DNA from 4 places in the Paenisporosarcina sp. NPDC076907 genome. Region 1 is predicted to be linked to each of the others. Evidence: riboswitches for the same ligand, from Rfam matches in the RefSeq annotation. Region 1 holds a riboswitch; each other region holds the start of a gene.
What was found. A riboswitch is a leader RNA that binds a small molecule or an ion and turns the genes downstream of it on or off. The one in region 1 is predicted to bind S-adenosylmethionine.
Positions count from the first base shown of each region.

Region 2: another riboswitch for S-adenosylmethionine. It lies ahead of ACQKEV_RS16070 (2,3-diketo-5-methylthiopentyl-1-phosphate enolase); the one in region 1 lies ahead of ACQKEV_RS11780 (methionine ABC transporter ATP-binding protein).
Region 3: another riboswitch for S-adenosylmethionine. It lies ahead of metK (methionine adenosyltransferase); the one in region 1 lies ahead of ACQKEV_RS11780 (methionine ABC transporter ATP-binding protein).
Region 4: another riboswitch for S-adenosylmethionine. It lies ahead of ACQKEV_RS04595 (methionine ABC transporter ATP-binding protein); the one in region 1 lies ahead of ACQKEV_RS11780 (methionine ABC transporter ATP-binding protein).

Region 1 is NZ_JBNNIX010000003.1:49,181-52,801, forward strand. It holds gene ACQKEV_RS11770 (MetQ/NlpA family ABC transporter substrate-binding protein) at 1-478, opposite strand, end outside; gene ACQKEV_RS11775 (methionine ABC transporter permease) at 536-1,204, opposite strand; gene ACQKEV_RS11780 (methionine ABC transporter ATP-binding protein) at 1,197-2,222, opposite strand; SAM riboswitch class I at 2,401-2,508, opposite strand; gene ACQKEV_RS11785 (thioredoxin family protein) at 2,571-2,879, opposite strand; gene ACQKEV_RS11790 (toprim domain-containing protein) at 2,892-3,233, opposite strand; gene gcvH (glycine cleavage system protein GcvH) at 3,422-3,621, opposite strand, start outside.
Region 2 is NZ_JBNNIX010000006.1:110,468-114,088, forward strand. It holds gene ACQKEV_RS16065 (2-hydroxy-3-keto-5-methylthiopentenyl-1-phosphate phosphatase) at 1-281, opposite strand, end outside; gene ACQKEV_RS16070 (2,3-diketo-5-methylthiopentyl-1-phosphate enolase) at 278-1,489, opposite strand; SAM riboswitch class I at 1,562-1,666, opposite strand; gene ACQKEV_RS16075 (DMT family transporter) at 1,819-2,133, opposite strand; gene ACQKEV_RS16080 (DMT family transporter) at 2,133-2,468, opposite strand; guanidine-I (ykkC/yxkD leader) riboswitch at 2,525-2,628, opposite strand; gene ACQKEV_RS16085 (NUDIX hydrolase) at 3,017-3,460, opposite strand; gene ACQKEV_RS16090 (hypothetical protein) at 3,584-3,621, opposite strand, start outside.
Region 3 is NZ_JBNNIX010000002.1:723,923-727,543, reverse strand. It holds gene pckA (phosphoenolpyruvate carboxykinase (ATP)) at 1-1,386, opposite strand, end outside; SAM riboswitch class I at 1,585-1,708, shown strand; gene metK (methionine adenosyltransferase) at 1,908-3,104, shown strand; gene ACQKEV_RS11305 (gamma carbonic anhydrase family protein) at 3,344-3,621, opposite strand, start outside.
Region 4 is NZ_JBNNIX010000001.1:941,491-945,111, forward strand. It holds partial or broken gene ACQKEV_RS04590 (methionine ABC transporter permease) at 1-281, opposite strand, end outside; gene ACQKEV_RS04595 (methionine ABC transporter ATP-binding protein) at 295-1,323, opposite strand; SAM riboswitch class I at 1,468-1,583, opposite strand; gene ACQKEV_RS04600 (MerR family transcriptional regulator) at 1,834-2,217, shown strand; gene ACQKEV_RS04605 (acyl-CoA dehydrogenase family protein) at 2,214-3,621, shown strand, end outside.

The DNA of each region.
Region 1 (3,621 bases):
TGCCTTCTTTTAATTTAATTAAGCCTTCAGCTTCCAACATGGAAAGAACTCGACCATGGTCAGCAACAGAATTACTGATTAAAATTGTTGCACCTTTAGGTAGATCATCTAATGATTTGTATTTTTTCGAGTATACGCCTATTGGCTCGATATGAATACCGCCTGCATTGACGAAATCATATCCATTATCCGCAATTTGTGACTCCAAGTAAGGAATGTGCTGGAAGTAGTTTGCATCCAGATCCCCAGCATCTAAATCTTTATTCGGCAAAATGTAATCCTGGTAAGTTTCGATTTTAAGTTCGATTCCTTTTTTCTCAAGCAACGGTTTTGCTTGTTCTAGGATTTCTGCATGAGGTACGTTAGAAGCCCCAACAACTAGCTCTTTGCTGTCTCCTGAAGACGAATTATCTCCACCGCAAGCTGCAAGTGTAATGACACTTGCCGATAATAAAATTCCTGCTACAAATTTCTTCATGAATGTCTCTCCCTTTTTGTTGTGTATTTTATCGAGTATAAACCCGACGAAACCAAATTAACGTTTATCTGCTTTTGTTGTAATCGCATCTCCCACCCATTGGATGACGAAGACAATGAGTAAAATTAGAATCGTGGAGACAATTGTTACATCTTCACGACTTCGTTGGAAGCCATCTAGGAACGCTAAGTTACCAAGACCACCGGCTCCGATTATGCCGGCCATTGCCGTATAACCAACCAGTGCGATAGCAGTAACGGTAAGCCCTGAGATTAATGCCGGTAAAGACTCTGGAAGCAGCACCTTCCATATAATAGTAGAAGTTTTCGCTCCCATCGAGCGAGCTGCTTCTATTACCCCTTTATCGATTTCACGTAATGCAATCAGTACCATGCGTGCATAGAATGGTGCTGCACCGATAATTAGTGCAGGTAATGCAGCGTTTGCCCCACGAATCGTATCGAGTAAAAATTTAGTGAACGGAATCAATAAAATAATTAAAATGATAAACGGAATCGATCGGAAAATATTTACGAATGCCCCTGTTAACCAGTAGACTATTTTGTTTGCCCATAATTGATGAGGGCTAGTAAGAAATAGTAGTATTCCTAGTGCCAAACCGATAATGAAAGTCAGACCGGTAGCCATTGCTGTCATATATAAAGTTTCAAGTGTGGCTTCCCACATTTTTTCCCAGTCCACATTCGGTAGAAGGTTTTCAATCATGTGAAATCACCTCCGTTTGAACTTCTTGACCGTGTAAATAATCGATTGCTTGATCGATTGCGATTGAATTTCCATCGATTTGAAGATACAACGTTCCATAAGCTCCATTTTGAGTTTGTGCAATATTTCCTTGAACAATGTTTACTTCTACTTGGTATTGTTTAATTAATCTTGAAAGAATTGGTTGTTCCGTTCTGTCTCCGACAAAAACTAATTTCACAAGTTTGCCTGAAGGATATTGCTCGACTAAATGTGCAATTGTTTGACTTGCGGATTCCGGACCATTTACTTGTGCAACAAAGCGTTTTGTAATCGGTTGTTCAGGTGCTTGGAATATTTGAAGTACACTTCCCATTTCAACTACTTTTCCAGCTTCCATAACTGCAACCCGATGACAAATTTTACGGATGACATGCATCTCATGCGTGATCAGAACAATCGTCAATCCTAATCGTTTATTGATATCTACTAACAGCTCCAAAATGGCATCTGTAGTTTCTGGGTCAAGCGCTGAAGTCGCTTCATCACATAACAGTACTTCGGGATTGTTTGCAAGGGCACGTGCAATTCCTACCCGTTGCTTTTGACCGCCGGATAACTGCGAAGGGTATGCTTTCTCCCTACCTGTCAATCCAACAAGTTCGATTAATTCTTTCACTCGTTCTGAACGTTTTGTTTTGCTGATCCCGGCAATTTCAAGCGGGAACGAGATATTCTCTTCAACTGTACGGGACCATAGTAAATTGAAATGTTGGAAAATCATACTTACTTTTTGTCTTGCGCTACGAAGAGCCTGTCCTGAACTGGATGAAATTTCTTGTCCATTCACAGTGACGCTACCAGCAGTAGGTTTTTCCAAGCCATTTAACAATCGAATCAATGTACTTTTTCCGGCTCCACTGTATCCAATAATGCCAAAGATCTCACCTGTATCAACGGTTAGATTCACGTTATCAACTGCAATGAGCTGGCCATTAGCTGTATCAAACCTTTTTGATAAATTTTGTAATTGAATCATGTTCACTTCACCTCTGAGTATCTGATAAATAGTTTATCGTACAATTGTGCTGGCCGCAGATGCATTTTGTCTTTTCACATTCAATCACATCATTGTTAAGATGCCCTTGTGAAAAATAAAAATCCCTTCCGCAGACAAGCAGAAGGGACCAATGCATAATTATATACGTCAGACCGTTCTCTCATCTTTCAAAGCAAAAATACTTTGAGTGATTTGGCACCATTTCACAAATTGTGACGGTTGCCGGGTTTCATAGGGCACTTCCCTCCACCTCTCTTTATAAGAGCGACGATATTAAGTTTTAAGTTTTTATTACGAAAGCTAATGTATCATGTTCAAAAGTCTACGTCAAATATTTTTTCTTAATCGATTATACAGATGTGGAACTGACTGAAATGCGTAGATTTTTTCAATAATTTTGCCGTTTTCAGCAATAAGTAAGCACGGAACGCTTTCGATTTGATGATCAATTGCCAAGCTTTCCACATAATTTAAATTGGCTTTTCCAATTTCCACCTCAGGTAACAGTTCTTCAACAACTTCAAGCATTTTTGAAGCAACCATACAAGTGCCGCACATCGGTGCATATAAATAATAAGCTGTCACCTCTGCGTTTTGGGACTGATTCTCCCACTCCGCACGTGTCCATTCTTTCATGGTATTCATCCTTTAGGCAATAAATTCCGATTTCACATCGATATTGGCGCCGAGTAATACAGTTGCAAGAACTTTCATCGGGGTTGTTGCAACTTCGCGATAGGCTGGTTCAGTATATAAATGAAGGGCTTCAGGAAATTCACGTTTAATGAGCGCACGTAATTTTTCTCCCGATTTATCAGCATCGACAAATACATAGATCTCCAACTGATCGTAAGGTGCCAGTAACTCTTCCAGACGGGTAGCGCTTACCGTTCCGTTTGTACAGACGATTTCAATAGGCTCTGCTATAAGCCGCAGTATTCTCTGTTTGTCTGAACGTCCTTCTACAAGTATGACTTTATCAATTGGCATGGGATCACTCCTGGCTGTACTGACTTAAAAGGTTATTTAAAAATTATTATTAAAAGTAAAGTTCATCATGTTTCAACTCTTCCCCTATGACAACTAATACCATACTTTTAATATTCCTTTTTAAACTCGCAGTTATTATCGACATATGCAAAAAACGCCGAACAAATGTCGGCGTTCAACTAACGATTTTACTCTTGAGTCATTTCTTCGTACTGCTCAGCAGTCATTAATGAGTCCACTTCAGACAAGTCTGTAGGTTCGACAACGATCATCCATGCATTTTCATATGGAGATTCATTTACGAATTCAGGGCTGTCTTCCAAGCCACTGTTCACTTCAACTACTTTACCACTGATTGGTGCGTAAAGTTCAGAAACTGTTTTAACAG
Region 2 (3,621 bases), on a different contig from region 1:
AACAGTGGAATATGTTGCGCTTTCGTATAAGCGACAAAGTCTTCAAATCCTTCTCGAATTTGTGCTTGATTCAGTACGAACTGTGTAATTTCATCTTTTTGGTCGGTTGATAACAAATTGAAAAGTTGGGTTACGCCTTGTTGAATGGATATTTCCTGGCCAAGAATCTGGTCTTTTATCGGTTCCCATTCAGGTGGTGCGAATTTTTTCATGATGGCCATGATGTTGTCTTTCGTAGTAATGGTGCCATCAAAATCACAAAATATGACGGGTTGTGTCATCGTACTTTGTCACCCCACAATTCCAGGGCTTGTTGCAGTTCAGTATTCGCTTGCGCTGCTTCTGATAAGGACTTCCCTGAAAGCGTTGCATCCACAGCTTGCCTGAATGCTTTGCCTCCAGCGGCAGAACCTGCTGGATGACCATGCACCCCGCCGCCTGCATTGATAACGGAATTAATCCCGAAGTCTTCGATTAGTTGTGGCACCATGCCTGGATGAATGCCGGCAGATGGTACTGGTAATGTTGTCTTCAATAAACCAGGCGCTTGAAGTGCATCGGCAATTTGAAGTGTCTCCCCTTTTTCCAAGGCTACGCTTCCATATGGCGAAGGGAACAACGAGAAATCTGCCCCCGCAAGTCGCAATAATTTACCTAATGCGAGCTGGTTGGATAAGCCATACTTTCTGGATGGCGTGAATGCTCCTGAAACAGCGGGATGAGCCATGATAGGAATTGCGATTTCCGGATCTTCAGCTAAACTTTGCAGCGTGTCCAGCCCGTATGCGTACACATTAAACAGCAACATATCAGCACCTAGCTCCGTCGCGCGTTTTGCTTTGTCTCTTAAGTCAAATGTTCGTCCAGTCAAATTCACCGCGTAACGTGTTCGATGACCTGTCTCTGAGAAAACATGCTCGAGCACTTCACGCCCTCTCACAATTCGCTGCTCAAAAGGCGTCAACTCGTTCTCGAACAAAATCTCATCATCTTTCACAAAATCCACACCACCACGTGCTTGGTGTTCGAGCTGTGTCAGTAAAAAGTCCAAATCTTTGCCGAGAATGCCTTTAAAAATACTCATGACAAATGGTCGTCCTTGCACACCTGTCAGTTGGCGAATCCCTTCTGTTCCGAACTTCGGTCCTGAAAAGTGTGCCGTTAATTCCGGACTAAACTCCAAATCGAGTAACTTAATTTCTCCGTCCAATGATAACTTGCCAAAAGTTGTTATTAATATAGCTGGCAGGTCTGGGCTGTAATTGGCTACCGGGTAAGCTATACGGATGATTCCTTTCGTTCGGTTATCTGAACTACCGACATTTTCGACAGATACAACGCGCCCTTTATGTTTCTTCAGTTGTTTTTGCTCCAGTTGTGGCAAATCAGTCCAGGATCCCACAGTCAAGCCAAGCGCGATGCCTTCTGCTTTTTTTTCAAAATTATCATCTATGCTATGTACTAAATAAGTCGCGATTACTTCAGTCAATGTTTTCACCTCTTCAGAAAAAATAAAAAACCTCTTCACAAAAAAGAAGAGGTTAGTAGTTGAACTAACATCCTCTTATCTGTCAGCTACTGCTGCAAGAATTAGCACCGTGCTTACTCGTGTAAGTCGGTTGCCGGGTTTCATAGGGCTAGTCCCTCCACCTGCTCTTGATAAGAAAAATGTAGATATGATATTTTTTAAAATCTAAATTGGATTATGACAGGGTGTAAAATACTTGTCAACACAATTTTCTAATAAATTGAAATATACAGCTTATTTCAATTGTACAAAGCTATGCTATGTTTGTTTTTTGAAAGACATGACAAGTTTTAAGAAATAAATTTCAATCCAACAGCCGCTCCCAACACGATTGCAATAAACAGCATGCGCAACCATGTTTTCGGTTCCCCGTACAACATCATACCTAGAATTGCGCCTCCAGAAGCACCAATGCCTGTCCACACTGCGTATGCCGTTCCCATTGGAAGAGTCTCCATAGCAAGTGCTAGGAACAAGAAGCTCGCCATAAAGCTTGCGAACAATCCGGTTATGGACTTCCAAGAGCGATTTTTATGAACTTGGTTGATCATCGCGACTCCTGTCATTTCAAATAAACCGGCAATGATTAAGAATAGCCATGCCATTATGACGACACCTCTTCCTGTTCTTTTGTGACCAACTTAAGCCCGACAACCCCTATTAACAGAAGCGCAATCAAACCCAGTTTCGGGATATTAAATGATTCTCCGAAAAAGAGAATGTCTGCAATGACTGTACCTGCTGTACCTAGACCAACAAACACTGCGTACACAGTTCCTACGGGTAATGTTTTCCCTGCCATGATCATCAAATAAAAACTGATTGCAATCGCAATTAAAGTGCCAATCCAAGCCCACACATCATCCGCATGCTTCAGTCCAATCACCCAAAACACTTCAAACACAGCAGCTATCAACACTTTCATCCATTCTTTATTCATGAATCCCAACTCCTTTTCCAATAAAAATAAGCCCGAGAGATGAACGTATAAACGTTATCTCCCAGGCTTTTATCCTTCCGTGTGGCTTTGCAAATTGGCAAAGTGTTTTCTCTCGGACCAGGCCAAACCGGTTGTTTGCGGAACCCTAGAAAACTTGTTCGCCATCTTGAGAATGGCGCTTTATGAAATTATTTTGTGCAAGGTTAGAATAAACCATGCGGAACAATGAGTCAAACGACGAGCTCATAGTAAATATTCGGTTGTATATATTGGAAAAAAATGTAACACTTAAATTAATTCTTTTTCGTATAAAGAAAGGAGAATCACTTTGAAGTCCTTCACTAACAAAATTATTATTTTGGTCATGTCCATCGTTATCTTTATCATCTACTGTCAATTGCTTGATTTTTTTACAAGGAACCTTCTTCCGATCTCACCACTTGGAACGATGATTGGCTTGATCACTCTTTTTCTTCTTATCCCCATTTCGTATCTATCAGCTCACGGAGTGGTGAAAGTCATTAAGGACATGTAAAAAACACTCCTGATTAAGATGGAGTGTTGAAAACTTTTGTAATTAAAATGTCTCGAAAAGCAGGAAGTAAAGAGTCAAAGCGGGTGTCATTGACTTCTTCTTTTGAGATCCAGACATATTCCGAATGCTCATCATTCAACTGAAAATGGGCAAGTTGCGCTTCTGTTACGTCAGCAACATATGTATAAATAAGGCGGTAAATAGGTTCACTGGCTGTGTGTCCCTCGAAAGTCCGGACATGGATTTCTGTGAGACTAGGTACTGCCATATTCGTTTCTGCCTGCACTTCACGGTGTGCAGCTTCTAGAGGAATTTCATGAAATTTCACCTTGCCCGCTGGAACATTCCAGACTCCAGGCGCCACGGTTGCCAGTTCTGAACGCTTTGTAAGAAGGATTTTATGATGATGTTTCAAGATGATCTCAATTGAGACACGGTAATTTGGATGATTAGTCATGGCCACTTTCTCCGATTCTATAGATTGCCAATCTCAGCAAATTGATTTCCTGTAAAAAATTTACTATTAAATCGCTCGATTGGCAAGAACCGGAGTGAAACCAGACAAGTCAGTTTGCAACAATTACCTAGCCTTTATAGGAATTCCTTGACGTTTCGGAG
Region 3 (3,621 bases), on a different contig from region 1:
GTCTGTTTCAACGTTGTCCAATTTACCTTCCAACGCTGCACGAACCATCGCACGTGTATAAGAAAGTTTCATACGGCTGCCTACTCCATATTCGCCGCCCGTCCATCCTGTGTTAACTAGGAAGACTTGAGCATCATGTTCGTCAATTTTATTACCCAACATTTCTGCATAAACAGTTGCAGGAAGGGGAAGGAATGGAGAACCGAAACAAGTAGAGAATGTTGCTTGTGGAGATGTAATTCCACGCTCTGTACCAGCTAATTTTGATGTAAATCCACTTAGGAAGTGATACATTGCTTGTTCTTTCGTCAACTTACTGATTGGAGGTAAAACGCCAAACGCATCAGCAGTCAAGAAAATGATGGTTTTCGGATGACCGGCAACAGAAGGATCAACAATGTTATCAATCGCTTGTAATGGGTAAGCCGCACGCGTGTTTTCAGTCAACGAAATATTTTCATAGTCCGGCATACGTGTTTCAGGGTCTAATACTACGTTTTCCAATACCGATCCAAAACGAATTGCATCGAAAATTTGTGGTTCATTTTCACGAGTCAAGTTGATTGCTTTCGCATAACAGCCGCCTTCAATATTGAAAACTCCATTATCTGACCATCCATGCTCATCATCACCGATTAATTTGCGATCTGCATCAGCAGATAATGTTGTCTTACCAGTTCCTGATAATCCGAAGAATAAAGCAACATCGCCTTTTTCACCAACGTTTGCAGAACAGTGCATAGGCAGAATGCCTTGCTCAGGTAGTAAGTAGTTCATGATAGAGAAAATTGATTTCTTCATTTCACCTGCATACTCTGTACCACCAATTAAAATGATACGTTCTTCCATTGAAACAATAATAAACGTTTCAGAACCAGTACCATCGATTGCAGGATCCGCTTTAAATGTCGGAGCGTATACAATCGTGAATTGAGCTTCATGCGTAGCCAACTCTTCTTGTGTTGGACGAATGAATAATTGGTGTGCAAAAAGGTTATGCCAAGCATATTCATTAATCACTTGCAAGGAAAGACGAGATTCTTTGTCTGCACCTGCAAAGCCATTGAAGACGAATAACTCTTCTTTTGTTTTTAAATAATTAACGACTTTCTTATATAAAGATGAGAAAATTTCAGATGATATTGGTTGGTTTACAGCGCCCCAATCAATCTTGTCCTTCGAGATATCTTCCACAACAACATATTTGTCTTTAGGAGAACGTCCTGTATATTTTCCTGTCTCTACTTTTACAGCTCCAGTTGATGTTAAGACAGCTTCTCCACGTAATGTTGCTTTCTCCACAAGTTGTGGGACTGAAAGTTGCACATGCACGTTTTGGCCATTTAACAAGTCGTTCAGCTCGTTCATCGTGTTCACTGAATTCATGTATATGTACCTTCCTTTGTCGTATATTACCCTTATAACGGGTTTATGCTTTATTCGAAAATTAGTATAACACATTACGTTTATTAATCTACACTAATAGCCTAATAAATTTTTTCTGATTTTCAAACATTTATATAGAATGAAAAAAATATTTGACAACCCATCATTAGTTTATTATGATGTAAAACTGAACGGATACTCTTATCCCGAGCTGGTGGAGGGGTCAGGCCCTATGAAACCCGGCAACCTGCAGTTATGAACCAAGTAGTAATTGGCAAAGGTGCTGAACCTGAAGCAAGGTGTATTCCTTGGATGATAAGAGTGAAAGGTGCCCATTAACGAATACCTTTCCTCATGTTTTTACGTGAGAGAGGGTTTTTTTTATGACATCTCCCTTTATCCTCGTGTGCAGAAGCCCGAAAAGGCGGAAGGTTTTATTCGAATGAATAAGCTGGACATGGGAAATGAGTACCGTTTGAATTTTCCGAGAGCAATCTCGAAGGATATAGGAGGAATTTTTAATGACAACTCGTCGTCTATTTACATCAGAATCAGTAACAGAAGGGCATCCGGACAAAATTTGCGATCAAATTTCAGACGCAATTTTAGATGCTATTTTAACAGAAGATCCAAATGCACGTGTTGCTTGTGAAACAACTGTAACTACAGGTTTAGTACTTGTTGCCGGTGAAATCACAACTTCAGCATATGTGGATATTCAAAAAGTGGTACGTGAAACAGTTCGAGAAATTGGCTACACACGTGCAAAATATGGTTTTGACTCAGAGACTTCTGCAGTATTGACTGCAATCGATGAGCAATCTGCTGACATCGCTATGGGTGTTGACAGAGCACTTGAAGCGCGTGAAGGTTCGATGACAGATTCAGACATCGAAGCAATCGGTGCAGGTGACCAAGGTTTAATGTTCGGTTTTGCTTGTAATGAAACACCGGAATTAATGCCACTTCCTATTAGTATGGCTCATAAGTTAGCTCGTCGTTTAGCACTAGTACGTAAAGAGGAAATTCTTCCATACCTACGTCCAGACGGCAAAACACAAGTAACTGTTGAATATGATGAAAACAATAAACCTTTGCGTATTGACACAATTGTTATTTCTACTCAACATCACCCAGAAGTAACACTTGAGCAAATTCAACGCAACTTGAAAGAACATGTCATCAATCCTGTAGTTCCTGCAGAATTAATCGACGAAAACACAAAATACTTCATTAACCCAACTGGCCGCTTCGTAATTGGTGGACCTCAAGGGGATGCTGGTTTAACAGGACGCAAAATTATCGTTGATACGTACGGTGGATATGCTCGTCACGGTGGCGGCGCATTCTCTGGTAAAGATGCAACGAAAGTTGACCGTTCAGCAGCATATGCAGCTCGCTATGTAGCTAAAAACATTGTTGCAGCAGGACTTGCTGACCGTTGTGAAGTTCAACTTGCTTATGCAATCGGTGTTGCACAACCCGTATCAATTGCAATCGATACATTTGGTACAGGTATTGTTGAAGAATCGAAACTTGTTGAAATTGTTCGCGAGTCATTCGACCTTCGTCCAGCTGGAATCATCAAGATGTTAGATCTACGTCGTCCAATTTACAAGCAAACTGCTGCTTATGGACACTTCGGTCGCACAGACTTGGATGTTCCATGGGAGAAAACAGACAGAGCGGCTACTTTGAAAGAAAAAGCAGGCGTTTAATACTAGGAAAAGCCATTCGAGGGAATTCCCTTGAATGGCTTTTTTAATGGTGGTTATTGGTTGAAAGGGAATAAATCAGTCGCGAATGGGAATAAATCGGTATGAGAGGCAAGAAGCTGCTTTCAAACAGGAAGAAACTAACAGTGGACGGGAACAAATCAATTTGAACAGGGAATAAAACAAATTGTATTTCAAAATAGTAAAATGACCATGCTCAATCACCTGGTCATTACTATCGTTTATTTTTGTTGTTGCATTGCCTTATAGATCTGTCCTTTTTCCGCATATTCTCTAACAATACGTTCCATATCTAGCTTGTCTTCTTCATTCAATTCACGGACGACTTTTGCCGGACGACCTAACGCGAGCATTCCTGGAGGAATAACTTTACCGGGAGGCACCAGACTGCCTGCGCCAATAAAAGCGCCTTCTCCAATCTCAGCCCCATCTAATACTATTGAGCCCATACCAATCAAGGCTCCACGTCGAACTGTACAACTATGTAAAGTCACTTGAT
Region 4 (3,621 bases), on a different contig from region 1:
TGGTACGATTGCAGCATTCGTACCGATGGCTGAGCCGATTATCAGTCTAGTTAGAGGGATGATTGCGACGAGCAAAATGATAAAAGGCACGGAACGTAAAATATTAATGACAGGATTCAAGATGTTGAAAATCCATTTATTGTCCAAGATATGGCCTTTTCGTGTAATGACGAGCAAGATGCCAAGTGGGAGACCAATCAGTGCCAAAAAATTAGCGAAATAGCGACCATGTAAAGCGTATCGCCAAAGCCAACCAGTAGTTGTTCGGTTGTAATTTCCATGCCCCATAATGTATCAGTCATGCAGTTTCACCTCCTGTATGATGAACCCTTCGTCTTTGATAAAGGAGAAAGATTTTTCTACCTCGCTCTTTTCACCTGTTACTTCGATAATCAAATTACCAAAAGGGGTCTCCTGGATCTCTGAAATGTTTGCTGAAAGAACACTTAAGTGCACGTCATATTTCTTAGCAATAGTCGAAAGTAAGGGCTGACTAGATGTGTTGCCGACAAAATTTATTTTCCAAATGATTGGCAGCGTGCTTGATAATACAGCATTTTTAAGAACGCTTTGTGGGATTTCGTCGTGAATGACTGTCCGAACAAAATTCTTTGCGATGTCCGTTTTTGGTGAAGCAAAGACATCAAAAACGGAACCTTGTTCCACTACGCGTCCGCCTTCCATGACCGCTACTTTGTTGCAAATTTCCCGGATGACGGACATTTCGTGTGTAATGAGCAGGATCGTAATGTCATATTCTTGGTTAATCTTTTTGAGCAGCTGCAAAACAGCGCTGGTCGTTTGTGGATCAAGTGCTGATGTGGCTTCATCACATAGCAGAATGGAGGGGTTTGTAGCTAGCGCTCTTGCAATCCCAATCCGTTGTTTCTGACCACCCGATAGCTGCTCGGGATAGTTCTTGGCTTTGTCTGCAAGCCCTACGAAGTCTAGTAATTCTTCAACACGCGTTTTGATTATTGATTTTGATGTGCCTGATAATACGAGCGGAATGGCAACGTTATCGAAAACAGTTTTGGAATTCAGCAGGTTGAAGTGTTGAAAGATCATGCCGATTTTTTTCTTTTGAGCTCGAAGTTGTTTAGGCTTCAGTGCAGTTAGTTGTTGTCCGTCAACTATTACTTGCCCGCTGGATGGGCGTTCGAGCAGATTGACCAATCGGATGAGTGTGCTTTTCCCTGCACCGCTATAGCCAACCACCCCGAAGATATCTCCTTTTTCAACAGTGAGGTCTATGCCTTTCAAGGCTTCAACCGTTTGCTTTTTGGTTTGAAATGATTTCGTGACTTGTTGGAATTCAATCAAGTGGATGTCGCCCCTTTCTATGTCATGTTCGTTATCAAAGAGGATGGGCAATAAAAAAAGCCCCTTCTGTCGATAGACAGAAGAGGCATACGTATGCAAAGAAAATGCGGACACAAATCCACAGAAAATTAGCTCGAACACTCCTTCTTATCTATCGAACAATAAATTGTCCGCTGGAATTAGCACAGTATTTTTACACGAAGTAAAAACCCGCTGCTGAGGTATCATAGGGCCAGGCCCTCCACATCTCTTGATAAGAAATCACGCATATTTAATTATGTTGTTCACTATAGTCTGAATATTTCAGCCTGTCAACTAGGTGATTAATAGTCGCAATAGTTTAATAATTATTCATTTCAAAAAATCACTGAATTTACGTGCTCGAATGGATGACGGGAAAATTGGATGTATTGTTTATGAAAAAAACAATCAATATTTTCATAAAGAGTCTTGAAGTTTACGTTAACGTCAATGTTAGAATAGGTAAAAATGGGAAGCGGTGAGGTGGGAATGAAGAGCATCGCAGAAGTAGCGAAAGAGTTTGGGGTGACGACGCGGACCATCCGATATTATGAGGAACTTGGCTTGTTGAAACCTGTTCGAACAGAGAGCAATATTAGGATGTTTGGACCAAAGGAGTACGCGAAACTTAAGTTGATCATCCGCGGAAAACAGTATGGTTTTAATCTGGATGAAATTAAAGAAATGGTGTTGTTGTTCGACCATGATCGGACGGGTGCTAAGCAGTTGGAGCGGACGATTGAGTATGGCACGACACGGGTGGCTGAGATAAATATGAAAATTCTTGATTTGCAGAATATGAAGTCTGAAATGGAAGAGTTGCTTGGGCAGTTCCAGGAAAAATTATCGAATTTAAAGGGGAATGTGAAATGATTCGACGAAATTTTTATTCTGAAGATGAAACGCTGCAACATATTTTGAGAAGTGGATTGCAACCTGACATGTTTGACTTTGCAGATAAGGCTTTGACTAAGTTTGGTGAGCAAGTAGCGAATGAAATTGATGAACGGGCTCGCCATACAGATCGTGAAGGTGCACCAAACTTGGTGAAATTCAATCGTTACGGAGAAGATGTTTCGGAAGTATGGGTCAATGAAGGGTACAAAAAGACCGTGCAGGAAACTTATGAAACAGGGATAGTCGGCTATGTGCACAAGAAGATACCGGAGTTGGATCGTAAGGGGAATTATTTGTACAGTTTTGCACAAGGCTACGTATTATCCCAATCAGAAGCGGGTTTTTATTGTCCCGTTACTTTGACGATGGCCACGGCATTCTTGCTCGACCATTATGCGGATGAAAAATTGAAAGATCGTTTCTTACCGCATGTGTGTGCCACAGGGGAAATGGAGTTGTTTGAAGGTGCCACTTTTTTGACTGAGCGGCAAGGTGGATCGGATGTTGGTGCAAATGTGGTAAAGGCTGAGCAGGAGGGTGATCATTTTCGATTATATGGCGAAAAGTATTTTGCCTCGAATGCCGGTATGGCAAAGGTCGCGATGGTTCTTGCACGAATCGATGGAGCGCCTGAAGGTTCACGTGGATTGACACTTTTTGCTGTTCCATGGCGACTGGAAGATGGTTCGTTGAATGGGATTTCCATTCGAAGATTGAAAGACAAGTTAGGTGTAAGAGCAGTGCCGAGTGGTGAAGTGGAATTCGACGGTGCGGTGGCTTATGCAGTGGGTGATAAAGCGAATGGCCTGAAATATATGATGGAAGCATTGAATTTATCGCGTATTTGCAATGCTGTCGCATCTCTTGGAATCATGCGCCGCGCATTAAATGAGGCTTCTGAATATGCTCATCAACGAGATGCTTTTGGACGAAAGCTTGTTGAGTTCCCGATGGTGCAGGATTCGTTAGGCAAATTGACGGCAAAATTGGAAGTAGAACTTATGACTGTATTTGATTTGATCAAGCTGTATGATCGTGTTGTTGCGAATGAAGCGAGTGAAGAAGAAGTCGTATTGAATCGGTTATTTATTGCTATTTTGAAAAAAGAAACGGCCGAGCAAGCAATTCATTTTGCCCATGAAGCAATTGAAATGCACGGTGGCAATGGCTACATCGAAGATTTCGTTACTCCAAGATTGCTGCGAGACGCACAAGTCCTTACTGTCTGGGAAGGTACGGCCAACATATTGGGCTTGGAAATTGTTCGATTGGTCAGGAAATTCAACGCTCATACACTCTTCGTGAAGACGATGAAATCAAGACTCAAAGATATTCCAATGAGTAAGATGAAACCAATCGTTGAGCGTGTTCTAAACCAAT